3 regions of the Halobacillus sp. ABD4_316 genome follow, and region 3 is predicted to be linked to each of the others. Evidence: predicted binding sites of a transcription regulator. Region 3 holds the regulator's gene; each other region holds the start of a gene.

Region 1 (10,394 bases), on a different contig from region 3:
AATGAACGAACTGCTCCAACGCATCCATCTGGGAACGAAGATCATCAGGTGTAATCCGGTACCGTTTGAATTCGGTGATGATTCCTTCCAGCTGAGCAATGAACCCCTGCTTCTCCACAGCCTTCTGGAAGACGCGCCAGTCGGATGTGCGCTCTTCTACAATTTTCCTCAGCATCATCTGAACGCCTGTTGAACTGATAAACTTCCTCGTTCCCCCGCCCGTCTCCTGAAGCACACGCCAGGCGAGGCGTGAAAAGCTGAAGACCTGGGCTCTGATCGATCCCTGCATGCCTTCGCGTTTCAGCAGCCCGTATTCCTGCTGGAACGTCATTTGATCAGGCACAATATAGACAATGGCCGGACCGCGCGGGGCTTCCTGCAGACGCTGCTCGATTTCATCGAGGCAGCGCGTACTTTTTCCCGCTCCCGATCGGCCGATTAAAAAACGCAGACCCATCTTTTCCGCTCCCTTCTTTCTTCCATACTGCTTCTATTTTATCACTTTTCCCCACCAAATGAAGAATCCCGCGACTCTGCAAAAAGGAAGAGCTTGTATAGAAAGTCTTTGTTGCTTCAGTGCTTTCAGGAGCACAGACCCTCTTCGAACGTCCAAGTCTCCTCTGGGAAGATCATCCTGCCGGGCTTTTCCCACAGGAGCGGAAGGGCTGATTCCTTTCAGGATCGAAACGGATTCTCCTCCACCTGTGTTTTCCCCCTGTTGAAAAATAAAAAGGGGATCATCTGTTATACAGATGATCCCCTTTGTTGAGCCCCCCATTGCGCAAAGGCATGTGGAAGGTTCTGCAGGGACGTATACAGGAACAGGGCAGACAGATGATCTTCCTGCCCAAGTTCGCTGCAGCCGTTTCCCAGCTATTTAAACTGTATTCCAGCCTGACTGAACGGCCAGTAGCGGACATCCACTTTCCCGACAACCGTCTCTTCCGAAACAAAACCAAAGTAGCGGCTGTCCAGACTGTCTCTGCGGTTATCCCCCATGACGAACAACTGCCCCTCCGGTACCGTTGTGGACCCTGTCACTTCCTCCAGTGTAAAATCCTCCGTAAAAGGAAGGCCGTCACTGGGACGAAGATCATCAAGGTAGCTTTCATCCATAAGGACACCGTTCACGTAAAGCTGGTCATTCTTAAACTCTATTTCATCACCAGGAATGCCGATGACCCGTTTGACATAGTCTTCATCTTCATTAGCATGGAACACAATGACCTGCTGCCTGTCTATTTCGCTCCAGTCATACACCGCTTTGTTCACCATCAAAAGATTGCCGTCATACAGGGTGGGCTCCATAGACTCCCCATCGACGACATAACTCGCAAATAAGTAGGAACGGAAAACAAACGCCAGCAGAAGGGCAAGCAGGACAGTCCGTATCCATTTCAGGTATTTTTTCATGGTCTGCTCCTCCATGTGTTGGTCTATCCACATTTTACCCGCAATGGAACGAACTTAATCGTCGCGGCGCACTTTCCGCTCCGCCTTCCTTTGAATCCGCCCCTCCAGATATTTTCCGAGAATCCAGAATAGAAGAATACAAATACCGACGACAATCGATTTCACCGGATTCTGGGCGAATGAGGCAATGCTTGAGCCGACATAGGAGATGGTGAAGATCATCACCGATTTTCCTAATAGAACAGCAAGAATAAACTGCTGCCGGCTGACTTTGGACAAACCGGAAACGACATTGATGACGGCGGAAGGCGAAAAGGGAAAGCACATCAGCAGAAACAAAGGCCCGAAACCGTGTTCCTCCACCCATACGACGACCCGTTTCACCTGCTTCTGTTCTGTAATGGCGCGGAACGGCTTTTTATCCCCGAGCCTGCGGATGATAAGAAAAACACTGACCGCACCGATCACCGAGCCGATCCAGGAATATAAAAATCCGCGGAACAGCCCGTACACCACCGAATTGGCCAGCACAAAGGCCACTAAGGGGAGAACAGGAAGAAAAGCTTCCAGCAGGGGAAGAAGAATGCCGGGAAGCGGACCGAGGCGATCCAGCTCCTCCAGCTGGCGGATGATATAATCAAACAGCTGATCGTTCTCAGCTAAATGCCGCCATTGATTGATTTTTTCAAATACAGCATCCATGATGAAGCTCCTTATGTACACCTATGAAGAGGGGTTTTCTTTTTATTTTATAGGATAGGTATCCCCTCTGCCCAGTCTGTTTAATCAAGATTTCCGTTTCTTTCTCCCGCTGCCACTTTTAACCTCTTCAAAAAACAGGTTGCATAAAAAGGATGTCTGCGTGGTATAATACAGAACAAGAACGTTTGTTCGTATTCGGAGGGGAATGACATGAGGTACTTAAAACAGAAAGAATTGGATCTCGCTTCCCGCTACTTGTTTTTATCTATGGCGGTTACAGTCATCAGGCAGGATCGGAAACACGTGGAACAGGGGAAATTCAAAATAAAGGAGCCGTACATGGAGCTGCTCGGTAAAATGGAGCTGGAAGCGCGCCAGGAAAGAAAAGAGCTGAGAAAACAGATGGATGCCATGAAGATCCAGGTTGTGGAGTCCGGACGCAATGATTCCTTCACGTCTTTTCTATTCCTTGCCCACGGCTATGAGGAAAAGCGGAACTACTTCAACCCGGCCATCCGCAAAAAGGTGGAAAACATTCTATTTGAGCTTATGAAAAGGTCTCAGCAATCCGGTCCGCCCGTCGCTCAGAGGCAGCCGGCCCATCACGAAAACGGTCTTCGAGAATAACGCGCAGATGAGCCGTGCGCTGTACCTGGTTGGCAAACATCCCGTCAGAAACAGGAAAATTGACGGATGTGCCCTGTCCGAAATGGACCGTCGTCGTTTTATCTCGCTCACCGTTAAAGGTCCGGATATATTTGTGGGCGACCCAGGAGCATTCTTTTCGTTTCGGGGAAATAATAGGGAAGAAATAAATACCCATCGCTTCGGAGATGACAATCGGAGGTTTATGTGTGTAGCTTGTCAGTTGTTTCGTCCCGGCCATGCGCCCGTCCAGACTGCTGGCGAAATAGCGGCAGGAATCATCCACGATCGTACTGGGAGCCGCGTGCACATAAAAGCGCTCTTCCCGCTCCACAACTTCAGTAAAGACTTGTCCATTATCCTGCTGGACAGCAACCAGCGCCATCGTCTTCGGGTTGATTTCATATTCTTTCTTCTGCACATGCGTCATCCACAAACACCCTTTCTCATTTAGACAGCGGTAACTCTCCCTGCAGGTCGATCTTACCGCTTTTCTTCTTCAATTTACCAAAAACTAAGAAAAAAGTCTAAACATTCTCAAAAAAATATCCATATCTGCTATACTACAGTTAACAGCCGCTGCCTTCGGGGTAAGCGTCTTTCTTTTCTTCCCCCTTCTGTCCGAAATCCGGATTGAGCAGTGTAAACACCTCAAGTTCAGGCTGACCTTTCATCACAGGCACCTCATTCCCTCCATTTCAAAGAAAGGAGACTATTCATGTGGAAACGTAAAAAGAAACCTTCACAAGCCGGCAGAAAACAAACATTGGAAGTCCGTGACTTATCGATCCATGATGTCCGCAAGGCCGTCCACGCCTTCGCTGATCACAAACCAGGAGATGTTCCCTTGAGCGTCCTCATCAATCAGGACCTGACACTGGACTATGACCTGCTGGCGCCATATCTCGAGGGACTTCCGGAGAAGAACTACTATATGTCCAGAGAAACTTATGAACTGTTCGAAGAAGACGCCCTTGACTTAGCTCAGGATCTGGACCTCGTTCAATATGCCGTGGATCAATACATGAAACAGACTCAGGAACTTCCTGTCATTGATCATGACCCTTTTAAACGGATAAATTATTATAAGCTGGAAAAACATGATTTGTTACAGCGCCGCCCGAATCGCGACTTTTATCTCACAGACGAGGAGTTTATGATCACCTATAAAAAGCCGGAATAATAAAAGACAAAAAAATGCCAATGCTTCATAGGAAGCATTGGCCAAAAGAGACGACTGGTTAACTTTTGAGTGAGGGAATAAATTGTTTGAAAAGTTCTTCTGAGAGGGAAGATTCTTTTCATTACACTCATCAGTAACAAGTTACTGACCCATTTACGACAACCAATCGCAAATGGTTTGAGATCAATAAGCATCACCGCTTATCTGTTTTTATTGTAATATATCTTCCGCTCATAATCACCGAAAAAAAGTTGCGGTTTCCCGCAACTCCTTGCGTATTTACTAAGAAATGACATTTGACCTTCCCTCACGAGGACTTGATCAGCTCGTCCTGCTCTTCCTTCCACACCGTCTCTTTCTTCTCATAATCCCGCTGCAGAGACTCGAGATCAACAAGAGAGTCGTGTGTCTGCTTTCGAATCCTGCGTACCTCTTCATGGGACTGCTGGATCTTATTCTGTACAAATAAATCCACAATCAAACCATCCAGAAAGTAATCAGCTATCGTCCATCCTTCAGAGATTCGGAGGTCCACATCGGCGAATTCGCCGATGTCCGCCATTTCATTTGCAAACTTCCGCAAATGCTGTTGGGCCATATGAACAGCTTCTTCTGCCTCATCCATTCTGGAATGCTTCACCGCTGTGGTGAGAAGACCCCCGCCAAGCATATCGGCCATTCCCCAGTTTTCCGCTTTCGTCAAAAACTCCGAAGCCGTCTCCAAAGCCTTGTGCGCTTCCTTTCCTGCCTGCAGGGCTTCTTCAATTTCTGTCCGCTCTGCAAGAAGCTGCGAGCGCTTCTCACTAATTTCCAGAAGCCGCTTTCCTTTATCACCGCCGCCGGAGACGAGCGCCTCTTTTCGTTCCTCGTACAGCGTACGATAGCGCGTCCGCACCCCGCTCAGGCTCTGCATTCGTTCTTCAATATGACGTATTTCCCCTTCGATGTCCTTACGGGACTTTTCAGCCTCCCGCCATTTCACACCAGCCTCAACCACTTCCTGCTTTTCTTTTTCCATCCGGTCCTGCTTTTGGCCGGTAAGGACAACGAATAGACGACTCAAACGAACACGCTCCAGCTTTTCCACATCCTCTTTTTCCTCCTCCAGTCTACGAGCGAAATGGGCTTCTTTTCCGCGTGCCTCCTGAAGCTCTTTTTCCAGCTGGTTATGTTCACGTTCCAAACGTTCCAGCCTATGTACGTCCTGTTTGGCTTCCATCAATCGAGATAATTGTTTCTCCACGTTTCATTCCCCCTTTCCTTTTTTACGACCCCACCCACATGAACGTTTCACATCCATGAAAAAAAGACTGCCGTAATAGGCAGTCTACTCATCCAACAGGTTGTTTTCAGCGATATGATCTGACACGATATCCACAAGAAGCTCACCTTCACGCAGGAGCTCCCCACGTCCGAAAGCTTCAAAACCATCTCCGCCGTAAGCCAGATACTGGGTGACAGCGACCGTATAGGTCTGCTCGGGATCGACCGGTTCACCATCTTGATCCCGCAGGTTATATACAGAAATCACTCCGTCGTTCTTCTCCCACTCATATGTCAGCCCTGATGGCTGTACCCTGTTCGTCCGTCCTTCGCTCCACTGTTCAAGCAGAGCGTCTTCAATCTGTTCACCGGTCATTGTCAGACTGACCCCATAATGCTTGAAAGGAAGCGAGGAGTGCAGGTCCACAGCTTGAATGGGACCTTGAGGGATACTTTGACGTATCCCACCGTGATGCACGAATGCCATATCCGCCTGCATCTTCTCCTTCAGTGAACCGGCTACAAGCTCACCGAGTGCAGAACGGCCTTTTTCGTCTTTCTTCCTCGACAAACCACGTTCCGCCTCTCCCAGCACCTGGTGATACTCCTCTTCGATCTGAGCCTGATATGGCTCCAGCAATGCCTTTGTCTCCGGATCCGGGTCCATCCCTTCGTGGTAGGTCACAATAATCTCTGCTTCTTTATTGACGATATCTTGAGTGGCCGGGTCGATCGTCAAATCGACTTTGGAAAATGCCCGTCCGTACGAATACGCCTGAACGATCAGCTTTCCATCTACTTCAATATCTGCATACGTATGGTTATGCCCTGCAAACAGGACATCAACTTCATCATCAATGGCTCCGGCCATCTCTACAAAGGACTCAGATCCTTTTGTGCCGGACTTGTCAGATGCAGCCGAAACATGGCCGAGAACAATAATGGAAGAAACCCCTTTATCCTTCAATTCCTGAACCGCTTCATTGACCGCCGTGACTTCATCCGTAATCCTGACGCCTTCCAAGTTCTCTTCAAGGACATAATCACGCGTGTCTGTCGTTACCACTCCAATAAAACCGACAGGCACACCTTTGATTTCTTTAATGATGTGGGAAGGAAGCAGCGGCTCTCCTGTCGATTCATCCACGACATTTGCAGCAGTATAAGGGGTGGTCGAACCAGAAAACGTCCCCGTCTGCTTATGCCATCCCCCGTCAAGCAGGCGCGTCATTTCCTCTACTCCCTCATCCAGTTCATGGTTTCCTAGTGTTCCAACATCAAAGCCCACCCTGTTCATCCATTCGACCGTTGGTTCATCCTGAAACAAAGAAGAAATTGGCGGACTTCCACCAATCATGTCTCCTGCGTGAACAATAAGAGAGTGAGGGTTCTCCTTCTCATAGGCTTTCAAGTAAGCGGCCAGGTATTCAGCACCTCCCGCTTTCTTTCCATCAAAGGTCAGTTCTGCCTCCAGCTGACCATGCAGATCGTTGACACCGAGAAGCTGAATGTCCACGGGCTCCTCGGAATACAGCGTTTCAGCAGCCAGCAGAAAACCTGTAACAAGCAGCAGCCCCAACAGCAGCGGCATTCGACGTTTGAACGTTCTCATACACCCACCCCTTCCTTATTCCTCTTTAAAGTATCAAGAGAAAATAAACGGGGTCTTAAGTTCTTATAAATGATTGTTAAATTAAAGAAGCCGCTCCGGCTGAATGAAACCGGAACGGCTTAATGATTAAGAGCTGGTGAGCTGCTTGCGTAAGTTCTTTCTTAATATTTTCCCTGTTGTGTTCTTTGGAAGTTCGTGTAGAAACTCAATTCGGGACGGCCATTTATACTTGGCGAGCCGCTCACGGCAGAAAGCGAGCAGTTCGGCTTCCCGGAGAGACGGATTCCTGGAAACAACAAAACTGATGACCGTTTCCCCAAGCTCCGGGTGCGGCGCACCGACGACCGCCACTTCTGTAATGTCCTCGTGGCTGTATAAAACCTCTTCCACTTCTCTTGGATAGACATTATAGCCCCCGACAAGAATCATATCCTTCTTCCGGTCCACAATGTAGAAATACCCTTCTTCATCTACACGGGCCATATCGCCGGTATAAAGCCAGCCATCTCTGATTGTTACAGCAGTTTCCTCCGGCATTTTGTAATAGCCTTTCATCACGTTCGGACCTTTGACGATCAACTCTCCGACTTCGCCGACAGGAACATCTTCTCCTAGTTCATCCACGACGCGGTTTTCTACATTTTTTATATTTCTCCCTATTGATCCAGCTTTTCTCGGACGGTCCAGCGGGTTGAAGGCAGTGACCGGCGAAGCCTCCGACAATCCATACCCTTCTGAGATCCGTACGTGAAACTGCTGTTCAAAAGATTCCAGCAGGGATACAGGCAGCGATGAGCCGCCGGAGATGGACAGACGCATGTGCCGGAAGGTCTGCACCTGATCGCTGCCTGTCTGCTGCAGATAATTATACATCGTCGGCACTCCGGCAAACACGGTAGCTTTATGTTCATCTGCCACAGCAAATACTTCCTGAGGGGAAAACTTCGGAATGACGAGGATGGTGCCTCCATTCATAAGCGGTGCATTCAAACAGACGGTCAGGCAGAAAACATGGAACATCGGCAGTGTGGCAATGACCCGGTCATCGGAAGAAAACTCCAGGTAGTCCGCCACATCTGTGGCGTTGGAATATAAATTCCGGTGGGTCAGCATCGCACCTTTCGGCTTCCCGGTCGTTCCTGAGGTATAAAGGATGACTCCCGTGTCTTCATCCTCAAGGGGCGGTCCCTCAAAAGCCGGGCTGCCTTCCTCCACCGCTTTTGTAAACGATTTCATTTTTGGAGACAAGGAAGATGCGGACAAATCCATACCGCTGTTCGTATCGGCAGCAAAATAATGCTCCACATCGCTTTGGTGATCCAAATGTTCAAAAATCTCCAAAAGGACATCCATTGTGATGACAGCTTTGACATCCCCATTCTTTAAAATGTATCCAATCTCTGATGCGGTGTAGGTCGGGTTGATTGGGATAACAGTCGTCCCCGCACGGAGGGCTCCGTACAAGCCGATCATAAACAGAGGACTGTTCCCACTTACCAAAGCCACATGGTCTCCTTTCCCATAGCCAAGCCTGGACAACGTTGAAGCGAATTTCGTTACGGACGCATCGAACTCTTTGTAGCTGACCGAATGACCTTGAAAAATATAGGCATCCTTGTCAGGGTTTTCTTGAGCCGTCAGCATCAGCTGTCCGCTTAAATTCATGCATGCTCCCCCTTATTATGAATGAATAATCATTCACCATTTGTATTTTCTAATTAATTATAAAATACTGAAAACTTTTTATCAACTTATGTCTAAACGTGAAATAGGAAAAACCCGGCCCCCTCCAACAGAGACCGGGAATTTTTTAATAAAGGATGTTCAAAAAGTCTTCTTTTGAAATTTTCCCAAGGTAATAGGAAATATCCACCTCATCCAAAGCTTCAGAGATGGCCTGGCGTTCATACCTGCATCCGATCAATGTATCCTCGACTACATGGATATCACCGACACCGAAGAAATCTCCAAACACTTTTGCATTCTGGATGGTACCTTTAGACACATCAAGACGGACATCGTAACTCCCTGCTCCTTCAATCCGCTTGGTGTGCTGGATGTTGAACTTCGGAGAACGGCCGTAGTTCCAGTCCCAGTTTTTATAGCGCTCATCGGCAAGTTTATGGATGTTGTCCCAGTCTTCGGCAGTAAGCTTATACTGTGGTACATCCTTCACATCCTCCACATCAAAAATATAGCGGAGAATCAGGTGTTTGAATTCCTCCATGGAAATCGGCTCTTCGAGAAATTCAGAGATGTTCGCAACGCGGCTGCGGATCGATTTGATTCCTTTGGATTTGATCTTTTCTGTTTTCACATTCAGCGCAGATACGACGTTTTCGATTTCAGAATCCAGCATTAACGTTCCATGACTGAACATCCGCCCTCGTGTAGAAAACTGGGCATTCCCTGAAATTTTCCGGCCATCCTCTGCGGTAATGTCATTTCTTCCGGACAACTCCGCATTTACACCGAGCTTTTTCAAGGCTTCTGTCACCGGCTTCGTAAATTTAGCGAAATCATGGAAGCTGTCTCCGTCATCCTTCGTGATGAAGCTGAAATTCAAGTTTCCGAGATCATGATAAACGGCTCCCCCACCGGACAGGCGGCGTACAACATGAATGCCGTTATCTTCCACATAATTGGTGTTGATTTCCTCCACCGTGTTTTGGTTCTTCCCAATTATGATGGACGGTTCATTGATATAGAACAGTAAGTAGGTTTCATTAATATCGAGATTTTTTAAGGCGTACTCCTCGATCGCCAGATTAATCCTGGGATCATTAATGCCTTCGTGGTCTATAAAAAGCATGGCTTTCATCCTTTCCAGTCCTTATTCCATGTACCATTGTAATCGTTTAGAAAAGGAGAAACAATCTATTTACTCCAGGATAAACCTTCCTCTGCGATCTGAATGGTTCCTTGAAAAACGTTCCGGGCTTCCTGACGCAGGCGGGTATGATCCCCGAAATGTGGAAGATGACTGAGCCAGAGCGTATCCACCCCGGCATCCCGGGCGATGGTGGCAGCTTCTGTACTGGTCATATGCCCCGGACCGGTCCCATCCATTCCATGATAGAAGTTCGTATCTGTAATCAACAGGTCCGCCCCTTCTGCAAAATCCCCCCACGGTTCGAAATAACTCGTGTCCGCTGTATAAACAATCGTGTTGTCCCCATCACTGATCCGCATACCATAACAAGGAACAGGGTGGGAGGTTTTTTGAAAGTCAATCGTGAATGGTCCGAGTTTCAGCGTTTCTCCAGGATCATAGCCGACGCCTTCTGTATACTGATGGCTCAGCCGCTCAAACTGTTGTTTGTCTTCTTTGTGCCCATATAGATAAAGCTTCTGATTCGTTTCATGCAGAGTGTTCTGAACGAGCATCGCGTATTGCAGCGGTCCGATATCCGCTATATGGTCATGATGGTAATGAGACAAAAGGACAGCATCAAGATCCATCACTTTTTTGTACTGCTGCAGTCGCGACAAAACACCACTTCCGCAATCGACAAGCATCGTAAATCCATCCTTCTCCAACAAGTATCCGGAGGTCGCACTTCCTGACGCCGGATA
Region 2 (10,394 bases), 380 kb from region 3:
GATGGACAATGCGGCGCCCCCGGCTACCTTTGATTTCTGGTTCGCAATCGCCTGGGTCGCCGGTTTGTCCACCATTGGAGGATACGGTTTTTACTGGTTGAACTTAAAAATCGGCAGTGTTACAAGAGTCAGCAGTCTCCTTTATTTAACACCACCTGTCACAATGATCTGGGCTTATGTTATGTTTGGAGATACAATTGGTTTCTTAACCATCTCAGGAATGATAATATGTTTTCTAGGCGTATGGGTCATTCAAAAAGCAGAAGCCGGTCCTTGTGAGACCGATCCATACAAACAATAGATGGAGGTGGCTTGCATGGGTGAAACGACAAAAATGACACCGGCGGCCCGGCGGATTCTGGATACCGCTTCAGAGCTGTTTTATTCCAAAGGCATCCATGCTGTAGGTGTGGAAACCATCGCAAGTGAAGCTGGTGTAACCAAAAAGACCCTGTATGACCGATTCGGTTCTAAGGATCAGCTTATTGTGGCGTACTTGGAAGAGCGGGATCAAAAATGGAGGGAGCACCTGTTCTCCTGCATGGATGAAGTGCCGGACGATCAGCCGCTGGATAAAATCCTGCGTATTTTCGATGCCCTTGAAAACTGGATGAGCACACGGAACAAAAGAGGGTGCGCCTTCGTAAATGCCCTGGCTGAGCTTTCTGAAGAAACCCATCCAGGCCGGAAGGTTATTATGGAAGAGAAAAAGTGGTTGAAGGAATTGTTCGCCTCCCTTTTGGAACAACTGCAGATGGAAAATCCTGGTCCTATAGCAGAACAATTATTTATTCTTCACGAAGGGTTAATGGTGACCTATTCCCTTGATATTTATGAACGAGGGACCACAGGAGCAAAAGAAACGGCACACATGCTCATTCAATCCGCAGACTATAAAAAAGAGGAAGCCTGATATCAGGCTTCCTCTTCAGCTGGTAGAGAAACCCCTTTTTCTTTACCAGCTTTTTTCTTTCTTACCGCCGGGAGCGTAAGCCCTTTCCCTTTCCGCGGACGAGCGCCCGAGCTTCCTCGCAAAACCCACGCTCGGCGATCTCGGACCACTCGTTCTTCCGCAGGAGTGGAAGGGGCACCGCTCCTTGGGAATTCTTTAAAATCGAACAATCCGCTCCTGCACCCAGCTCACCCTTGCTGGATGGAGGACAGTCCTTTTCATATTCCGGCAGGCAGCCTTCATCAGCGCCTGTTCTTTTCCTTTTTCTTTGCCACGCAAGCGGCCACAGCGCAGCACATGCCGTTCTTTTGAATCTGCGAACCTGCTCAGGGCATAATCTCTCTCCACTATATGCTAACGCCGACACGAGGAGCGTTCTGTGGTGACGCCTGCGGGAACAGCACGAGCCGGAGATCGACTAGGGCATGTGTTCTTCCTGTCCAAGTCAGCGGAGGCCGTGCCCGCGGCAAGCATCCACCAATAAGCGGAACGCGACCTGCACATCTCCTGCACATCTCCTGCAAAAAGGAGTATTTTCCAGACCCATTGGACCGAAGCACCGTTTTCCATCCTTTACACACGGGCTTTCACGTCATCGACAATGGACGTAATGATGTGAAAGGAATCCCATTCTCCATCAGAATAAGAAATGATCGGGTAGACCTTCGGGAACAGCTTCTCCTGGATGGCTCGATTGGACCGCCCTGATTCATGAAGATGCTTAACTTCTCCATAGAGGTATTGGAGATGGGCCAGCTTCTCTTCCATCCGGCTGCGGCCGTCCGCTATGTATCCGGCATGCCCACAAAACATCGGTCCAAAGTCGTACGTCAGCAGTTTTTGAATGGAATTCATAATCCGGGGGATGGATTCATCACGCATGATCACCTTGGTTTTCGGCCGTACGAACAAGTCTCCTGAAAATAAAAGACCACGGTCTTTATTGAACAGCGACACATGATCCTCAGCATGTCCGGGGGTTTCAATCACTTCCCAGTCCATGCGCCGGGAGGAAAGATGCTTAGGGTACGGAACCGGGTGAAAAGCATCACGCAGGCCCCACGTCTTCCTCCGATATTCCGGATAAGGAGAAAACGTCATACACGTATCGATCCCGGATGGATGAACGTAAATCGGCGTACCCCCGTGCTCCTCCAGCCAGGATGCTGTTCCTGTATGATCTTCATGGCTGTGTGTCAGAGCTGTCAATTCTATCGAAATGCTTTCATAAAATGAAAGGAGTTCATGTTCAAAATAGCGGGTGCCTGTATCCACGATCATACCATCCACATAATACGCAAACACAGGACCCATATGAGGGACGACCATCTCTACACACGTGACTTTCTCTTTCTCATAGACCTGAAACATACGAACCACTCCTTCTATGGATTCTGTCCTTATTGTAACATGAATGAATAGTCATTCATGTTACAATGAAAACATCAACAAATAGATTAGTCTCTGCCGTAGAAGTGATTCCTCCTTTACTGCAGGAATCACCGGGTCCCTGATCCGTTTGGAAAAACATGCGTTTTCTAGTGACTCCAAAGGAGCGATCACCAATACTTGATCATGGATAGGATTTTCCCCGCGCAAGCGGCAGTGACGCATCTTGTACTGTTTTTTTGAAACGGCGAAGGAGCTATGCCAACCTTTCTCTATCATCATAGCGTAAAGCTCCACAGGCACCGAGGAGCGTTCGGTGGTGACGCCTGCGGGAACAGCACGAGCCGAAGATTCACTTGGCCCAATGGTTTTCTTGACCCAGTTAGCTGAGGACGTGCCCTCTCAACATGACATACGGACGACTCTAACTGGATAAGACGAACTTTTTCTACAGACTGAAAAAATAAGCACCCCTTAGTGGAGTGCTTATTTTTTGAAAGTTTTCCAATCGAGTTCACTCTCATTAAGAAGCTCTTCAAAACTCTTATTGGCTTCTCTGCGCTTTCTTTCTTCCATCCGGCGCTGCTTTTCCTGTTCTTCCCGTTCTGCTGCCTGCTGTTTCCATTCATTCTGCTTCGACTTGAGTTTGGATAAAACATCGGCGTTCAGCTGGGAGCCCAGCGAGCCTTCTTCCAGTTTCTTTTTACTCATATCGTCGCTCCTTCTTTCACGTCTTTGATCGGGATGATCGGATTCAAGATACCATCAGGGCTGGAAAGGCGGAAAGTGCCGCGGACAAAATCAAGCTTCATCTCCTTTTTGAAGAAAATGGCCTGCTGGTTGTCAATAATGACCGGATAATCCTCATTTTCCACTTTCTCATCCGTCGTCCGCTCTTCATGCTCCAGACGAAGGGTCGGGAGTCCGTTCACTCCACAGCCGCACCCTTCAGTATCATAAAAAAGGCGGAGAAGCGGCCGGCCGGCTTCCTGTATCTGCTCGAGCTGTTGTTTAGCTTCATCTGTGATGCGTAGTTTCATCTTTCATCCCTCCTGTCCTTCTATTGTAAAAAATCCTTTAACAAAGAACAATCGTTTTGATTTTATTCGGCATAATGTCCGCCAACTAGACGGCTGCGGTGTCGAGCTGTGCCGGCGTCCGTCCAGGAAACCGCCCGGAGCAGCATATCCTGGCCGAACCGTTCACGAATCTCATCCATGACATATCCGAGGTCACGTTTTTTATCCTTTCCTTGATCAAACAAGTCCAGCTGAACACTGGCATCCTCCGTAATACTGCCAAGCGAAATGGATAGGCGGCGGACGACTCCCCCGTTGTAAAAGCGGTGAAACAAAGTGAGGCAGGCATGATAAATATCCATCGTAATGCTTGTCGGCTGATTGATGGATACAGACCGGTGAAAGCCGCTGCCATCTTCCCTTTTACTGTAGCCGATACCGAGCGAAATCGTCCGGCCCGCATGGCCCTTGCGGCGCGCACGACGGGCCACCTCCTCACACATCTCCAGGATAACGTACTTCACTTCCTCAGGATCCGGATAATCCCTGAGGAGAATCTGACTTTTTCCATAACTCACCTGGCCATGGATAATCGGAGCTCCCGGATCGGATAAGTCCACCCCATTCGCATGGTAATAAAGTTGATTCCCCATCACACCAAACGCCTTCTCCAGTCGTTCCAGCGGAAATTTTGCCAGCTGGCCGACTGACCAGATGCCCATCCGGTTCAACCTATGCTCCATCCGCGGGCCGATCCCCCACATCTCAGACAAAGGGGCGACGGGCCACAATTTCTCCTGAAAGTTCTCAAACGTCCACCGCGCTATGCCCTTCTTTTTCGCTTCCAGATCAAGACACAGTTTGGATAACAGCATATTCGGTCCGATTCCGATGGCGGCATCCAAATGGAAGGTTTCCTTCAATTCATCAATAATCATCTGTGCCGTCTCATCCGGACGGCCGAATTTCCCTTTGTTCCCTCCAACTTCCAAAAAGCTTTCATCGACACTGTACGTATGGATGTTCTCTTTAGGAACGAATTTATGAAAGAGGTGCGTGACTTGCGTAGACACCTCCAAATATTTCCTCATTTGAGCGGACACAATCACAATATCCGGTGACGATGGTATTTCAAACAGACGGCTCCCCGTACGGATGCCGTATTTCTGTTTCATGGCCGGTGTCGCAGCCAAAACAACGCTCCCTCTCCGGTTCATATCCGCAACGACCGCCAGGGAACAAGTTAAAGGATCAAGCCCGCGGTCAATCGCTGCACAGCTGGCGTAAAAACTTTTCATATCCACACAGAGGATGCCACGATCCGGATAGCGGGTGTAATCAATATTCGGATTGCTCATGTCCCTTCTCCTTTCGTTTTTACTACTATTATGCGAATATATGTTCGTGTTTGCAAGTTCCAATTCCTGTAATCCTGTCTTGAAATATAAAAAAACCCCCGGCCAGCAGGCCCGGAGGTTGGATATCCTTATTTTTTCTTAAACTGTTTATGCATGATTTTTTCGACCGCTGAGGGAGCTACCGCGTATACTTTACTTCCTGAATTCATCCAGGAAGGCAGGTTGATCTCCCGCTGTTTCGTGAATAAGCGGCTGATGACGACTCTTGCCACCTTATTCGGATCCAGCATCATCTTATCCACGGCTTTTTCATAATTCCCACTCGGGTCCGCCTGCTTAAAAAAGTTTGTCCGGACAGGACCGAGGTTGACGCTCGTTACATGAAGGCCGAGCGGCTCTACTTCCATCCTTAATGCGTTGGTAAACCCAAGCACGGCATGTTTCGTAGCGGCGTAAACAGCGGATTTCGGCGTCGCCATCTTCCCAGCCTGGGAGGCGATATTCACAATATGCCCTTCCCCGTTCTGAAGCAGGTGGGGCAGCAGTTGATGAGTTGCGCGGAACAATGACGTCACATTGACTGACACCATCCGGTCAATATCCTGCCAGTTTGAATCGGCTACATAATCGAACACCGCCACCCCTGCATTGTTAATCAATGCATCGACAGACCCCTGTTCATAGCAGATTTTGTCAATGGTGTCTTTCCATTCTGCATCATTGGACAGATCGGCTTTATACCACGGACAGGATGTGCCGAAAGTGCTTTCGATGGTTTCACTCATCAGTTCCAGTTTATCCTCTGACCTGGCCGTCAAAATCGGAACAGCACCTTCTGATGCTGCATGGATGGCAAGAAACTGTCCGATTCCGCTGGAGGCCCCGGTAATCAGGATCTTTTTTCCCTTTAAACGTTCATTCATATGATCACCCGTTCATTTCGTAAAATTTCTCCCCTTCTATGATAGAGGTTTTCAGCCGATTTATCGACTCCAAATAATCCAGCTGTCCTACGGTCTCCGACATCGTCAGCCCAAGCTGGGATTCTACATGCTTGGGAAACAGACGCTCACATACGTCATAGGCACGCTGCGGTCCGTCCTTAAACATGCGGAAAACTTTTTCCGCCCGCTGCTCCTGCTTTGTCAGACGGGTTTGTATAAGAGCATTCACATCACCGAACACCTTCCCATGGCCCGGATAAACCGTGTTCATGTTCAAAGGAAGCAGTTTCTTCATGGAAGCCCGGTACTGAAGAAGAGGCTTCGGCCGTCCTTCTCCCGGACTGTAGGCAGGCTCCAGTAAAGGGTTGGAGGAAATATGGGCAAGAAGATGATCTCCCCCGATCAAGGCACCGTCGTCTTCCCGGAAAAAGGACAGGTGGTTCTGTGCATGCCCAGGGGTTTCAAGCACCTCCCATTCGTCATGGCCGGGGAGAATACAGCCTTCTTCCAGGAGGTGCGTCATTTTCCCTTCTGCCGTCCATTTCAGCGGTTTTTTCAGCCCTTTCAATAGAGAATCAAAGCGCTCCGGGACACCCGATTCCTTATACATCCACTTAAAAAATGATTCGTACCGTTCAAAGAAGCTGTCATCCCTCTCCAGCCACGGCTTCAATTTAGGATGACCTGCGATCGTCTGGACACGTGAAAAACGATCCACCCAACCCATATGGTCCGGATGATGATGAGTAAGGATCACCTGCTCAATATCCTCAGGCCTGTACCCTGTCATTTTCAACTGATCGACAAGCGCGTTCCAAGCATCTTCTGTACGGACACCGGCATCCACAAGGGTAAGGCGGTCCCCTTTCAACAGGTACGTATGGACATCTCCCACCGCATAGGGCGTAGGCATTGTGATTTGAGTAATTGTATCTTTCAATGTTTTCATACCCTTCCTCCAAACTGAATGAACATTCATTTCTTATATTGTACCATGTTTCTTTTCGGATTTCCCGCATACGGATGTTTAAATATCCTATAATTCGTAATACTCTTTCTAGTAGCACTTTTTCAAACACCCTTCAAAAAAGTCTTACAATTCTTTATACTTTAACGCGTCTATGTAAAAGAAAGAACTTTTTGAAAAGCTGTAAGGAGGAGAATCATGGAAAAACAGGAGAAAAAAGGGCTGACAATGCGCCTGCTTGACGGCGTGGAACGTATCGGGAACAAACTTCCCCACCCTGTTACATTGTTTGCTGTTTTTGCACTGCTGGTCATCATTGCTTCATGGATTGCTTCCACAGCAGGTGTTGAAGTGGAAGATCCCGCTTCAGGTGAAACCCTGCAGGTGGTGAATCTGCTTTCCAGTGAAGGTATTAAATATATGTTTGAAAGTATGGTTGAAAACTTTGTAGGATTCGCACCACTTGGAACCGTGTTGGTCACGATGCTGGGTATCGGGATTGCTGAGAGATCCGGATTGATCAGTGCGATGCTCCGGGGTCTCGTTACTTCCGTGCCACGCTCATTAATGACTGCTTCCCTCGTTTTCGGAGGAATTATGTCCAGTATGGCCGCAGACGCCGGGTATGTCGTCTTGACGCCCCTCGGTGCCGTACTGTTTGCCGGCCTCGGCCGACATCCGCTTGCTGGACTTGCAGCTGCTTTTGCCGGTGTATCCGCCGGATTCAGTGCCAACCTGCTGCTGACCGCTCTGGATCCACTGCTTGGTGATTTAACGATCCAGGCAGCTGCTACCATCGATCCGGAGTATGCGGATACGATTTTGTATACGATGAACTATTACTTCATGATTGCCTCTGTGTTTGTATTAACGATTGTCGGTACCATTGTGACAGATAAAATCGTTGAGCCGCGTCTTGGCACCTATAAGGGCGGCGTGAAGGAAGAAGTCAACTACTTAACAGCCATTGAGAAAAAAGGAATGACAGGTGCACTGATCGGTTTCATCGTGACCATCGCTCTCATGGCTCTGCTTGTTGTACCGGAGTGGGGACCGCTGCGTGATCCGGATGATTTTCTTGCGTCTCCATTTTTCCACAGTCTCGTTCCTGTTATATTGATTCTGTTCTTTGTCCCAGGATTTATTTATGGAAAAGTGACGAAGGAAATTAAAAACGATAAGGATGTCGCCGGGCAGATGTCCGATACGATGGCTTCCATGGGCATGTACATCGTCCTTGCCTTTACGGCAGGACAGTTCGTTGCCTACTTCAACCATACCAACCTTGGTAAAGTGATTGCCGTCAGTGGCGCGGAATTCCTCGATAACCTTGGCTTTACAGGCATCGGCCTGATCATCGCCTTCATTTTTGTGGCCGGATTCATCAACTTATTTATCGGAAGCTCTTCCGCTAAATGGGCCATTATGGCGCCGGTCTTCGTGCCACTTATGATGCAGCTCGGATATTCACCGGAATTGACAACCCTTGCCTACCGGATTGCCGATTCTACGACCAACGTCATCTCACCGTTGATGCCGTACTTTGCGATTGTGATTGCTTTTGCACAAAAATATGATAAAAAAGTGGGCATTGGTACACTGATTTCCGCTATGCTCCCTTATTCCATTGCCTTCTTCATCATCTGGATGATTATGCTCCTCATCTGGATGATGACAGGTCTTCCCATCGGCCCTGGTGCCGGATTTGAATACAATGGATAATCAAAAAGCCTGGAATGATTTTCATTCCAGGCTTTTCTTATGTGCTTCACGCTTTAAATAGTTCGTGAATCGTTTCGGTTACGATTTTTGGAAGCTTTTCAAAACTGTAGGTCAACTCAAGCCGCTCCGTCCACTGGTGAGGATCCCTACCCAGAGGGCCTACGTTAATAATCGGCATTGTGATCGATTCCATGTCTTCCGCCGGCCATTCAAACCCATTTCCGTGAATCGGCATCTGTTTCGTCAAATCCGTCAGGGACGAGCGGGCGGACGTCGGGCCGATGAAGCTCAAATCTGACAACCCTGTAAAGTACTCCACTACTTCAAGTTCTTCTCCATAATGTGTACGGGCATAATCCATAGCTGTCTGCGCTCCATGCTGGATCATTGGATCGTGGTGCGAGGAAACCGCCGGGTAAAACGGTGGACTGTAAAAAAGAACAATCATCGGACTGATATCCTTACACAGGGAAGCGAGACTCTGCACGAGAGTCGTTGAGAAATCACGATCTCCCTGATCACGCAGTTTCACAAGCCGGTTCTGCCGACGTTCCACTTCCATCTCCCCATACCTTTCGACCGCTTCTTTGTAAAGCTGGTCATACGTAAGGATCGTGATATCCGGATGAAAGGCTGACGTCTGGGTGCCTTCTAAATAATACGATGCCTGATGATGATAATGGTTGATGATCTTGGCTTTTGCACGTTGGGCGGCCAGCAGCAGCTTCTCATTCAATTCCTTGATCGTCTGCTTCATATACAGGACGTTGTACATGGCCACAGCTGCCTGCGGGGTCTGTACGGAATATTCAAATTTCAAGTCCCGCTGCATCAAACTGATCGGCGGCGGTGTCCGCTCCTCCCCGACCTTTTCGATAAAGGCTTCATTCAGCTCCATTTCCTGAGCCAGATAGCTGACCATTAAATTGGCATTCAGACCGCCGAAGGGCTCTCCTGCATGGGTTTCCTTCCCGTAACACAGGAAACCGGGCAGCGCTTTCCCTATGGAACCGGTATATAAATAGTAGGCCGGATCACCCGGATACTTACTGAACATCGGCTCACCGTTCAAAGCGGTCTTATACACGAGATTTTCTTGTTCTTTGATTTCCCTCAAGGCCGGAAGTGCTGCCAGCATCCCCTCAGAGTTCACTTCCTCATCAGGAACCGCAATGAGCAGTAGATTTCCTTCAAATTCACCATTCATCGCCTTTTCCAAAAGAGACAAATGAACAGTTAGACCAGCTTTCATATCCATCGTCCCCCGCCCGAAGAGCCAGTTTCCGGATTCCAAGTCCTTCAACGCTTCTTTTGGCAGGTCGCTGCTGTTTTTATGTAGTTCCTGCGTTAACTCCCGTGGATAGAACGCCAGATTCTGATACGATCCGTAATCTTCGACACCAACGACATCCACATGGGCAAGCAGGACGATGGTTTCCTCCGCTTCTCCATTTTTCACAAGCGCAGTGAGAAGCTGTCGTCCATCATCAAGAGGATGCCGCTTAAGATGATCGGGATGCTTTTTATAATAATCCCTGTCCTCCAAAATATAATATAAGTATTCAATGATGGCGATCTCTTCATCGCTGTTCGTAATACTCGGATACTCCACCAGCGAGCAGAGCAGATCCGTCAATTGTTCTTTCGTCTGCCATACCTTCATCACTCCACACTCCTTGTTGACTTTTCACAGAATATCAAACACAATCAGACTCATAGAGCCCACTTGGAAGAGGTGACCCCCTTGGTAAAAACACTCGTTTATGCCCACAGAGGAGCAAGTAAACTGGCTCCGGAAAACACCATGCCCGCTTTTGAGCTGGCTCGTCAGGCTGGCGCAGAGGGAATTGAAACCGACGTCCAGCTGACGAAAGACCAGGTTCCCGTGCTCATTCATGATGAAAACCTGAGACGTACGACGAACGGAACCGGGTTCGTACAAGATTATACATATGCGGAACTCCGGCTTCTTGATGCTGGAAGCTGGTTTTCGCCGGAATTTTCTGATACATCCATTGTATCACTAGACGAGTTCCTTCGCTG
Region 3 (10,394 bases):
GTGGCTATTGTAGGTTACACCAACGCAGGAAAATCGACATTCTTCAATAGAGTCACAGACAGCCGGTCGTTCGAGGAGGACCTTTTGTTTGCGACGCTTGATCCTTTGACACGGCAGATGAGCCTGCCTTCGGGCTTCCAGGCGCTCGTATCGGATACGGTCGGTTTCATTCAGGATCTTCCAACAACGCTGATCGCCGCTTTCCGTTCCACATTGGAAGAGGTAACGGAAGCAGATTTTATCGTTCACATGGTGGATGCGTCCCATCCGGATCACATCCAACAGGAGAAAATCGTGCTGCAGCTGCTCGGAGACCTCGGTGCTTCGCAGCTTCCCATGCTTACGGTCTATAATAAGATGGACCTTCTGAACGAAGATTTCATTCCGGATTCATTTCCTTCTATAACTGTGAGTGTCCATGATTCCATCGATTTGAAGCGGATCCTTCATAAACTCGAAGAGGTACTTAAAGAAGAATGGGACGAGTATGACGTCTTCATCCCTGCTTCTGAAGGGAAACGTCTGCAGCAGTTCAAAACGTACAGCATGGTCACATCGCTTACGTTCCATGAGGATAAGGAAGGGTATGCCCTTCACGGATATATCCATCCCGACCATCCATTGAAACATCAGATTTATTAATAGAAAGAGAGTGCAGCATGAATATTCAAGCTTTGAAAGAACAAGTAGAAACACAAATTACAGATCAACACAGACACATTGCGCGCATCGTTGAAGAAAACCAATCCAAGGTCCTTGATGCCTTTCAAAAACTACGGGTCAGTGATTCCCATTTCAATCCAACAACAGGATATGGGTACGATGATTTCGGCAGAGATACCCTGGAAGCCTTGTATGCCCGGATTTTTAAGGCGGAGGATGCCCTTGTCCGTCCTCAGCTTATTTCAGGCACGCACGCGATTACGACGACACTGTTCGGCGTGCTGCGCCCGGGAGATGAGCTTCTCTACATATCCGGGGATCCTTATGACACGCTGACAGAAGTGATTGGTACAGAGGGTGGAGAGGATAAAGGTTCCCTTAAAGATTTCGGTGTAACGTATCGGTCCACCCCTCTGGATGAGGCGGGTGATTTTTCCAAAGGAAAAATCAAGGAAGCTGTATCGGAGAAAACAAAGGTTGTCGCGATTCAGCGCTCCAAAGGCTATGACAACAGACCTTCCTTCCCCATTAAAAAGATAGAGGAAATCATTTCGTTTGTTCGCAGCTTGAAAGAGGATGTCATCATTTTTGTTGATAATTGTTATGGCGAATTTGTGGAGACAAAAGAACCTCTTGAAGCAGGAGCAGATCTTATCGCGGGATCTTTGATTAAAAATCCTGGTGGAGGGATCGCCCGCATTGGCGGATATATAGCCGGGAAGAAAAGTCTCATTGAATTGTGCAGCTACAGGCTGACAGCTCCGGGGCTCGGTAAGGAAACCGGGGCCAGTTTGAACAGTCTCCAGGAAATGTACCAGGGGATTTTCCTCGCTCCCCACATCGTAGGGGAAGCGCTGAAAGGAGCTGTCTTCACATCCAGATTTTTAAGTGAATTAGGCTTTGATACGAATCCGTCCTTCGATGCTCCGAGAACGGACTTGATCCAATCCGTCAATTTTGAAAGTGCCGATCAGATGATCCGATTCTGTCAGGCTATTCAGCAGGCATCTCCGGTGAACTCCCATGTAACCCCACAGCCGAGTGCCATGCCTGGTTACGAGGATGAGGTCATTATGGCTGCGGGGACCTTCATACAAGGGGCGAGCCTGGAGCTCACGGCCGACGGTCCTGTACGCCCGCCGTTCACCGCCTATGTACAAGGCGGACTTACGTATGCTCATGTGAAAACAGCTGTGATGAAAGCGGTGCAGGGTCTTGCCGATGAAGGAATGGTAAAGGTGGATTCCAGAGCCTACTAAAGCCCTTACAAAAAAAGCGCGGCTATAGTGTAAACATTCCTCACATATGTTGACATCTTCCCTCTGTCACGTATAATAAAAGTATCATCTTTACGGGAGGAGGCACATCGATGAGTGATGAAATTCGTCGTTCTATGCCGTTGTTCCCGATGGGGATTGTTCAATCGTTAACAGACCTTACAGCCAGGCAGATCCGTTATTATGAGCAGCACGAGCTGATCCACCCTGCCAGGTCTGAAGGGAACCGTCGTATTTTTTCCTTCAATGATGTCGATCGACTGCTTGAAATCAAGGACCTCATTGACCAGGGAGTGAATATGGCGGGAATAAAAAAAGTTCTTAAGCTTGAAGAACAGCCCGAGAACGAGGTGTACGATGGAGACCGTGTGAAGGAAGTTCACAATGAATTGACCGATAAACAGCTCCGCCGTATGCTGCAGCAGGAACTATTCACCGCGGGAAGACAAGGAAAACTAGCCATCAGGCAGGGAGAAATGTCAAGATTCTTCCATTAATGAATTTTTGTTGGAGAGGGGTATTTCTATGGGTTTAACAAGAGAAGAAATATTTAAGAAAATCGACGAGGAAAATGTCAAGTTCATCCGTCTGCAGTTCACGGATATGCTGGGCACAATCAAAAATGTGGAGATTCCACTAAGCCAGCTCGACAAAGCACTGGACGGAAAAATGATGTTTGACGGATCCTCCATTGAAGGATTTGTTCGTATCGAGGAGTCAGATATGTACCTGATCCCTGACCTGGATACGTTTGTCGTTTTCCCATGGACGTCAGAAAAAGGGAAAGTGGCCCGATTCATCTGTGATATTTACAACCCGGACGAAACTCCTTTCGAAGGATGCCCGCGCTATAACTTGAAGCGCAACATTAAGAAAATGGAGAAACTCGGATTCTCTGCCTTTAATATCGGTACAGAACCTGAATTTTTCTTGTTTAAATTAGACGAAAAAGGCGACCCATCCCTGGAGCTGAATGACCGTGGCGGTTATTTTGACCTCGCTCCTACCGATCTTGGGGAAAACTGCCGTCGTGATATTGTGCTGGAACTTGAGGAGATGGGCTTTGAAATCGAAGCCTCCCACCACGAGGTTGCCCCGGGTCAGCATGAAATTGATTTTAAATATGCAGATGCTGTGAAACACTGTGATGATATCCAGACCTTCAAGCTTGTTGTTAAAACGATCGCGCGTCAGCACGGTCTGCATGCAACCTTCATGCCGAAGCCTCTGTTTGGTGTGAACGGATCTGGTATGCATGCCAACATGTCCCTCTTTAAGAATGGGAACAATGCGTTCTTTGACGAAAGTGGAAAGGAACAGCTTTCCGATGTGGCTTATCAGTTCACAGCAGGCATTATTAAGCACGCAACAAACTTTACAGCGGTGACCAACCCGACTGTAAACTCCTATAAGCGTCTCGTGCCGGGATATGAAGCGCCATGCTACGTAGCCTGGTCCGGACAGAACCGCAGTCCGCTTGTTCGAGTACCGACGTCCCGTGGCATCAGCACACGTATTGAAGTGAGAAGTGTGGATCCAGCCGCCAACCCTTACATGGCAATGGCTGTCCTGCTTGCTGCAGGTCTTGATGGTGTGGAAAATGGACTTCAGGCTCCAGCACCAGTAGACCGCAACATTTACGTTATGGATAAAAAAGAACGTGAGGCTCACGGTGTCAAAGACCTTCCTGCAACATTATATGATGCATTGGAAGAGCTTCAGGAAGACCCGATCATGGTGGAAGCTCTCGGTGAGCACCTGTTCGAGCATTTCATTGAAGCGAAGGAAATCGAATGGGATATGTTCCGTACCCAGGTTCATCCTTGGGAGCGCGAGCAATATCTGCAGACCTATTAAATAGAAAGACAGAAGGCCCTGACTTACATAAGTCGGGGCTTTTTTATATTTTCCTCAGCATCTGCCGTTGGAATCACCCCGAATCCTGGGAGAAAATCTAACATGGTTCATCATTTTATAGGAAAGGCCGACACCAACGTTCTTATCCAAGCATACATTTGGAGTAGGATGATAGAAGAATGTCCTAGTAAACCCCCTTTTCCAGGAAGGAAGAGTGGAGAGAGGGATGTATATGGCAAGATTAATCAATCCACCAGGGAAATGGAATGGACGTACAGTAGCTTTGGATGATGGACATGGAATGGAAACTCCGGGAAAAAGAACGCCATACATTCAGGAATTAGGCAGACAAATCAAGGAGAACGAATTCAATCGTAAAGTTGTACAGTATTTATCGAACATTCTGCTGGATCATGGATTCCGCGTGCTTCTCGTAGCACCGACAGATGAAGACACACCATTATCCTACAGGACGAGAGCGGCCAATGAGAACAATGCGGATATTTATGTATCCGTTCACTACAATGCTTTTGATGGGTCCTTTGGCGGGGCAGATCCAAACGGAATCGAACTTTACGTCTACCCCGGATATTTGAACCGGTCCGCCGGGCGTCTTGCTTCATCACTTGCGAAATACTTACGCCAGGGCACCGATCAAAACTTCAGAGGGATTAAAGAAGCGAACTTCCACGTTCTACGTGAAACGGATATGCCGGCAGTGTTAACAGAGAACGGCTATATGGATAACAAGAGGGAAGCATTATTGATGATTGACGAACGCTTTCAAAAAGAAGTTGCAGAGGAGCACGCCCGGGGCATTTTAGAATACTTTGGAGTTCCGTTCAATGGCGGAATCGACTATCTTTCGCTTGGGGATACCGGCGCGGAAGTCAAGGAAATGCAGGAGAACTTATTAAAACTGGGTTATACCATGAATGGTTATGGAGCTGACGGCAGCTTCGGTCCTGCCACAGAAGCGGCAGTCAAGGCTTTTCAAAAAGACCAGAAGCTTGAAGTGGACGGCTTTTATGGACCGAAAACGAAAGCGGCTGTGCAGAAAGCCTTGGAAGACCTGGATAAAGGAGAAGAGGAAATGGAAAAATTGGCAGTTGTCATAAATTCTTTTGCGGATTTTCCTGCCGTTGAAGCGCTGGCAATCCGTAAAAATGCATTAATTGCACTTAGAGCCGTAGCAGAAAAACGTCAGGTGGCTGAACAAATTATTGTGGCTGGAGGAGGCACAGATGGGCTTAAGGGGAGTAATTTTATTGACTTGACGGGAAAAACCAGATTGGAAACCTCCCAAAACATTAAAAATTATTTAAGTAAATAAAAGAGCTGCAAAACATTCCAGTGTACATTTCCCTTGTTCCTGCATATAATAAATGTAGAACAAATGTTCGGTTAAGGGGTGTGCAATATGGAAACGATTTTCAAACAGTCTGTAGAAAATAAGAAGATCATCGATATGATCTATTTATCTAAGGGGAAACATTGGTCTCAGCGTTCTGTAAGAGTGATTAAAAACCATCCTGATGCCATCCTTGCTTATTGTCTGCAGAAGAAGAGCGTCCGCACATTTTTGAAGAAGAATATTTATTCTGCTGATTTCCGGAGACGGAATAAAAGAAATCGTACGGGGGCTTCTTAACGTTCATATTCTCATGTTCAATACAAAAAACGGCGGGATTGCTCCCGCCGTTTTTTGTATGTGTATTAATGAACGGTACGGTATAAGCCGACGACTCTTCCGAGAATGGATACATCATTTAAAATGATCGGTTCCATCGTGGCATTTTCAGGCTGAAGACGGATGTGATTCTTCTCTTTAAAGAATCGTTTGACAGTAGCCTCTTCCTCTTCCGTCATAGCCACAACTATATCCCCGTTCTGGGCAGTCTGCTGCTGTCTGACAATGACCATGTCCCCGTCAAGAATGCCCGCCTCAATCATACTTTCTCCTTGAACGATAAGGACGAACGTATTGTCTTCCGATCCTGCAAGCGTATCCGGGAGGGGAACATATTCTTCAATGTTCTCTACCGCCGTAATCGGTGAACCAGCCGTAACTTTACCGATGACAGGGGCATAAGTGGCTTCCCCGCGGGGGATACTGTGGTCTTCTTCCAGCTCAATCACTTCGATGGCCCTTGGTTTCGTGGGATCCCTGCGGATATATCCCTTTTTCTCAAGACGGGATAAATGACCGTGGACGGTTGAACTGGAGGCCAGCCCTACAGACTGACCGATCTCCCTTACAGATGGGGGATATCCTTTTAGTAGAACCTGTTCTTTTATGAAATCTAGTATTTCCTGCTGCCGCTTTGAAAGTTTGCTCATAGATTAGCACCTCGTACATAGGATTATAGTAACCACATTGTACCATGCCATCCTCAAAAATACAAACAAGCGTTCGAAAAAAGTCGTTGACAAGAACATACATTCGTCTATAATAGGTATTAGAAAACGCGAACAGAGGTTCTTAGGAACGTTCGTTCTTAAATGGAGGGTTAATTATGTTTAATAAACTATCAAAACTGGACTACACTTATATCGTTTTGTTTATTGTTAGTTTTGCTATTCTCTATTATTCTATGGTTACAAGCGGATAAACCTTGATAACCAGTAGAAGCGGGGACATACATCATGAGAGTAATCCTATATTGTCGCGTAAGTACGGAAAAAGAGGCCCAGGTCAGCTCCTTGAAAAGACAGAAGGCAGAACTGTATGCCATGGCCGAACACCATGGAATGGAAGTGGCCGCCTGTATAGAGGAGCAGGCGAGCGGGTATGAGATTGAACGGGAAGGTGTTTTCCAGATGCTTGATGCTTTTTCCAATCACGAAGCAGAGGCTCTGTTGGTTCAGGATGAGACGAGGCTTGGCAGGGGAAATACAAAAATCGCTTTGTTCCATCAATTGAACCGGTTGAATGTTAAGGTTTATTCCTTAACCCATAACGGGGAACTGCATCTTTCCGAGTCAGACTCCATGGTTCTTCAGATTGTGGGCATCGTTGAGGAGTACCAGAGAAAAATTCATAATATGAAAATCAGGCGGGGGATGCAGAAAGCGGTCGCCGAAGGCTATGATCCATCTTCGAACCTGTCCAATCAGCATCTGGCAGCGGGGAGAGAGAGGAAAGAATTTCCGATCGAAGAGGTTGTCAGGCTCAGAGGGAGTGATTTGACGTTCAAGGACATTGCGGCAACACTAAGAGGGCTTGGGTATGATGTATCCAAGGCAACGGTTCACCGCCGCTATCAAGAGTACATATCACTTGAAAAAGAAGAATAGGCAGGTTACTATAGGAACATAAGGGAGACAAGAGTCTTAGGGCTGCTTGTCTTTTTCATGTTCTAAAGCTGATCCAGACTATAAAAAAAGGAGAAGGATCTATGTTATCTCAAGAAAAATTGGACCGTATAAACGAATTAGCCAATAAATCAAAGCAGCAGGAATTATCGGAAGAAGAGAAAAGCGAACAGAAGAACCTGCGTCAGGAATATTTACAGAGTGCCCGTAAATCATTCAAAAACCAGTTGAAAGGTGTCACGGTTATCGATCCTGCCGGGAATGATGTGACCCCTGCCAAACTGCGTCAAATGCAGGAAAACGAAAAGAAAAACTAAACGACTGAACCGATCCGCATCTTCTTTAAAAGGTGCGGATTTTTTTCGTTTAATTCTACAGAAACACGGGGAAATTAAGGAAGGGCGGAGGACAAAAGTTTGCACAACGCCTTGTTTCATTATAGGATAATACATGGTACATATACCTGTACAGAAAGGGGATTATTGGAAATGGCAAAAAGTCTTGAACAAACTTCAATTGATACCATTCGAACACTAACGATCGACGCAGTAGAAAAAGCAAGTTCCGGTCACCCGGGTATGCCTATGGGGGCTGCTCCAATGGCTTATAAACTCTGGACGGAATTTATGGATCATAATCCTAAAAATTCAAACTGGTTCGACCGCGACCGTTTCGTCCTCTCCGCAGGACATGGATCCATGCTTCTATACAGCCTTCTGCACCTTTCCGGCTATAACGTGACAATGGATGATCTAAAATCATTCCGTCAGTGGGATTCTAAAACTCCCGGACACCCGGAATATGGACATACAGACGGTGTGGAAGCAACAACCGGTCCTCTGGGACAGGGACTCGCAATGGCAACCGGAATGGCGATGGCTGAAGCCCATCTTGCCGGAAAATACAACCGCGAAGGCTACAACGTCGTGGACCACTATACATTCTCCATCTGCGGTGACGGTGATTTGATGGAAGGAGTTTCCCAGGAATCTGCTTCGCTTGCCGGCCACCTTGGTCTTGGAAAGCTGGTTGTCCTTTATGACTCCAACGATATTTCTCTTGATGGAGATCTTGACCGTTCCTTCAGTGAAAGTGTTGAAAAACGCTATGAAGCATATGGTTGGGAAGTTATCCGTGTTGAGGATGGTACCGACGTGGAAACGATCGGACAAGCGATCCAGCAGGCAAAAGCCAACACATCCCAGCCTACGATGATCGAAGTGAAGACTGTGATCGGCTATGGTTCTCCTAACAAGTCCGGTAAATCTGATTCGCACGGTGCTCCACTGGGCGAAGAAGAAGGAACAGCTGCCAAACAGTTTTACGGATGGGAACACGAACCATTCCATGTTCCTGATGAAGTATACCAGGACTTCCAGGATAAAGTTCAGAAAAATGGCGAGGACAAAGAGCAGTCCTGGAACGAATTGATGGCTTCCTACAAAGAAGCTTATCCAGAGCTTGCTGAAGAACTGGAAGCCGCTATCCGTGGAGAGCTGCCTGAAGGATGGGAGAAGGAACTTCCATCTTATAAAGTCGGCGAAGACAGTCCGGCTACCCGTGCAGCATCTGGTGACGCCATCAATGCATTGTCCAAAGCCGTTCCATATTTCTTTGGTGGAAGTGCGGACCTTGCAGGATCCAACAAAACGGCTGTGAAAGGCGAAGAAGATTTCTCCCGTGAGAATTACGCCGGCCGCAACATCTGGTTCGGTGTACGTGAATTCGCTATGGCAGCTGCCCTGAACGGTATGGGGCTTCACGGCGGATTGAAAGTTTATGCTGGAACATTCTTCGTATTCAGTGACTACCTTCGTCCAGCGGTTCGACTGTCAGCTCTTATGAGTCTTCCAGTCAATTATGTGTTCACTCACGATTCCGTTGCTGTAGGGGAAGACGGCCCGACCCACGAACCTGTGGAACAGCTGGCTTCTTTAAGAGCAATGCCGAACCTTTCCGTGCTTCGTCCGGCGGATGGGAACGAAACCAATGCAGCTTGGAGGCTTGCTCTTGAGTCCGAAGATAAGCCATCAGCCCTTGTGTTGACTCGTCAGGGACTTCCTACACTGGAAGGAACAGAAGAGCATGCATACGAAGGTATGAAACGTGGGGCTTACATTTTGAGTGATTCAGATAAAGATGAGCCGGATGCCATTCTTCTTGCTTCTGGTTCAGAGGTTCAGTTGATTGCTAAAGCTCAGGAAGAACTTAAGACAAAAGGCTATGATGTCCGCGTCGTGAGTGTGCCTTCCTTCGACCGCTTTAATGAGCAGTCCGCTGAATATAAAGAAAAGGTTCTTCCGAACAGCGTGCGTAAGCGCCTGGCTGTTGAAATGGGAGCTTCCTTCGGCTGGGAGCGCTATGTAGGTCTTGACGGATCTGTCATTGGTATCGACACATTCGGTGCCTCAGCTCCAGGTAATACAGTCATTGAGAACTACGGCTTTACGGTTGAAAATGTTGTCAAACATGCTGAAAACCTTATGAAGTAAGTGGAGAAGGCTGTTCCTATAGGGACAGCCTTCCTTATACATATGTGAATCTCATGTGATAAACTTTTACGATAGAAGCATCCAGCCGTTTTATAAGGAACAAGCTTGTGACCTTTTCGAAAATGGCTTGACTTATGGTATAATAAAGAGTAAGAATGAATGTTGTTTCTCCCAGAGGACGGAAACCGGGTACTTTACTCATCCAAGGGGTATCTTCACCATTGGAGTCGTTTATGAAGGCTGCAGAGGTGGAGAGGAGGCCGCGTTAGAAATGGCTATTGTATTCTATTAATCGTTTTACTATACTGTTATGGGAGACAACACGAAGGAGGAAGACGAAGACATGACATTGGGGATCGTTTGGGTTATCATCATTGCTCTATTGACTCTTGTCGGTGGTGTTGCACTAGGCTTCTTCATCGCCAGAAGATATATGATGAACTATTTGAAAAAGAACCCGCCAATCAATGAACAAATGTTACGTACACTGATGATGCAGATGGGGCAGAAGCCTTCTCAGAAGAAGATCAATCAGATGATGCGTTCCATGAACAACCAAATGAAATAATTAATCAAGCCTTCTTTCCCGGGAAAGAAGGCTTTCTCTATGAGGGCCGTTCAACAGATGTTCACATCGCCGTGTCCTTTTAGCAGATTCATCTGCTAAAATAGACAGCGGATCATATCATGAAATAGGAAGGGGAGACTGATTATGGATGTTAATTTATTCCTTGCCTTTGGAGCAGGCTTTTTATCGTTTATTTCCCCATGTGTCTTTCCTTTATATCCC

What was found. Region 3 encodes LexA, which represses DNA repair genes until DNA is damaged. Its sites were predicted from a motif close to CGAACATATGTTCG; they were not measured.
Region 1: ACXAJH_RS15780 (YhjD family protein) is a predicted target of LexA. The motif match lies at 2,294-2,307, and genes of this name have one in related genera.
Region 2: ACXAJH_RS04750 (Y-family DNA polymerase) is a predicted target of LexA. The motif match lies at 4,752-4,765, and genes of this name have one in related genera.

Annotation. Positions count from the first base shown of each region.
Region 1 covers NZ_JBSWZA010000004.1:117,672-128,065, reverse strand. The annotation lists gene addB (helicase-exonuclease AddAB subunit AddB) at 1-457, opposite strand, end outside; gene lepB (signal peptidase I) at 874-1,413, opposite strand; gene ACXAJH_RS15785 (TVP38/TMEM64 family protein) at 1,468-2,115, opposite strand; gene ACXAJH_RS15780 (YhjD family protein) at 2,326-2,742, shown strand; gene ACXAJH_RS15775 (competence protein ComK) at 2,663-3,190, opposite strand; gene ACXAJH_RS15770 (DUF3939 domain-containing protein) at 3,479-3,943, shown strand; gene ACXAJH_RS15765 (hypothetical protein) at 4,251-5,186, opposite strand; gene ACXAJH_RS15760 (bifunctional metallophosphatase/5'-nucleotidase) at 5,271-6,818, opposite strand; gene ACXAJH_RS15755 (fatty acid--CoA ligase family protein) at 6,945-8,483, opposite strand; gene ACXAJH_RS15750 (lipoate--protein ligase) at 8,629-9,630, opposite strand; gene ACXAJH_RS15745 (MBL fold metallo-hydrolase) at 9,696-10,394, opposite strand, start outside.
Region 2 covers NZ_JBSWZA010000001.1:873,218-883,611, forward strand. The annotation lists gene ACXAJH_RS04725 (DMT family transporter) at 1-301, shown strand, start outside; gene ACXAJH_RS04730 (TetR/AcrR family transcriptional regulator) at 317-913, shown strand; gene ACXAJH_RS04735 (MBL fold metallo-hydrolase) at 1,526-2,323, opposite strand; gene ACXAJH_RS04740 (YqkE family protein) at 2,828-3,052, opposite strand; gene ACXAJH_RS04745 (iron-sulfur cluster biosynthesis family protein) at 3,049-3,381, opposite strand; gene ACXAJH_RS04750 (Y-family DNA polymerase) at 3,444-4,718, opposite strand; gene ACXAJH_RS04755 (SDR family NAD(P)-dependent oxidoreductase) at 4,847-5,641, opposite strand; gene ACXAJH_RS04760 (MBL fold metallo-hydrolase) at 5,646-6,611, opposite strand; gene ACXAJH_RS04765 (AbgT family transporter) at 6,828-8,351, shown strand; gene ACXAJH_RS04770 (M20/M25/M40 family metallo-hydrolase) at 8,398-10,014, opposite strand; gene ACXAJH_RS04775 (glycerophosphodiester phosphodiesterase) at 10,096-10,394, shown strand, end outside.
Region 3 covers NZ_JBSWZA010000001.1:496,622-507,015, forward strand. The annotation lists gene hflX (GTPase HflX) at 1-642, shown strand, start outside; gene ACXAJH_RS02700 (methionine gamma-lyase family protein) at 660-1,922, shown strand; gene ACXAJH_RS02705 (MerR family transcriptional regulator) at 2,033-2,437, shown strand; gene glnA (type I glutamate--ammonia ligase) at 2,466-3,797, shown strand; gene ACXAJH_RS02715 (N-acetylmuramoyl-L-alanine amidase) at 4,030-5,130, shown strand; gene ACXAJH_RS02720 (hypothetical protein) at 5,218-5,448, shown strand; gene lexA (transcriptional repressor LexA) at 5,514-6,137, opposite strand; gene ACXAJH_RS02730 (YneB family resolvase-like protein) at 6,444-7,094, shown strand; gene ACXAJH_RS02735 (DUF896 domain-containing protein) at 7,196-7,429, shown strand; gene tkt (transketolase) at 7,601-9,604, shown strand; gene ACXAJH_RS02745 (YneF family protein) at 9,948-10,172, shown strand; gene ACXAJH_RS02750 (cytochrome c biogenesis CcdA family protein) at 10,314-10,394, shown strand, end outside.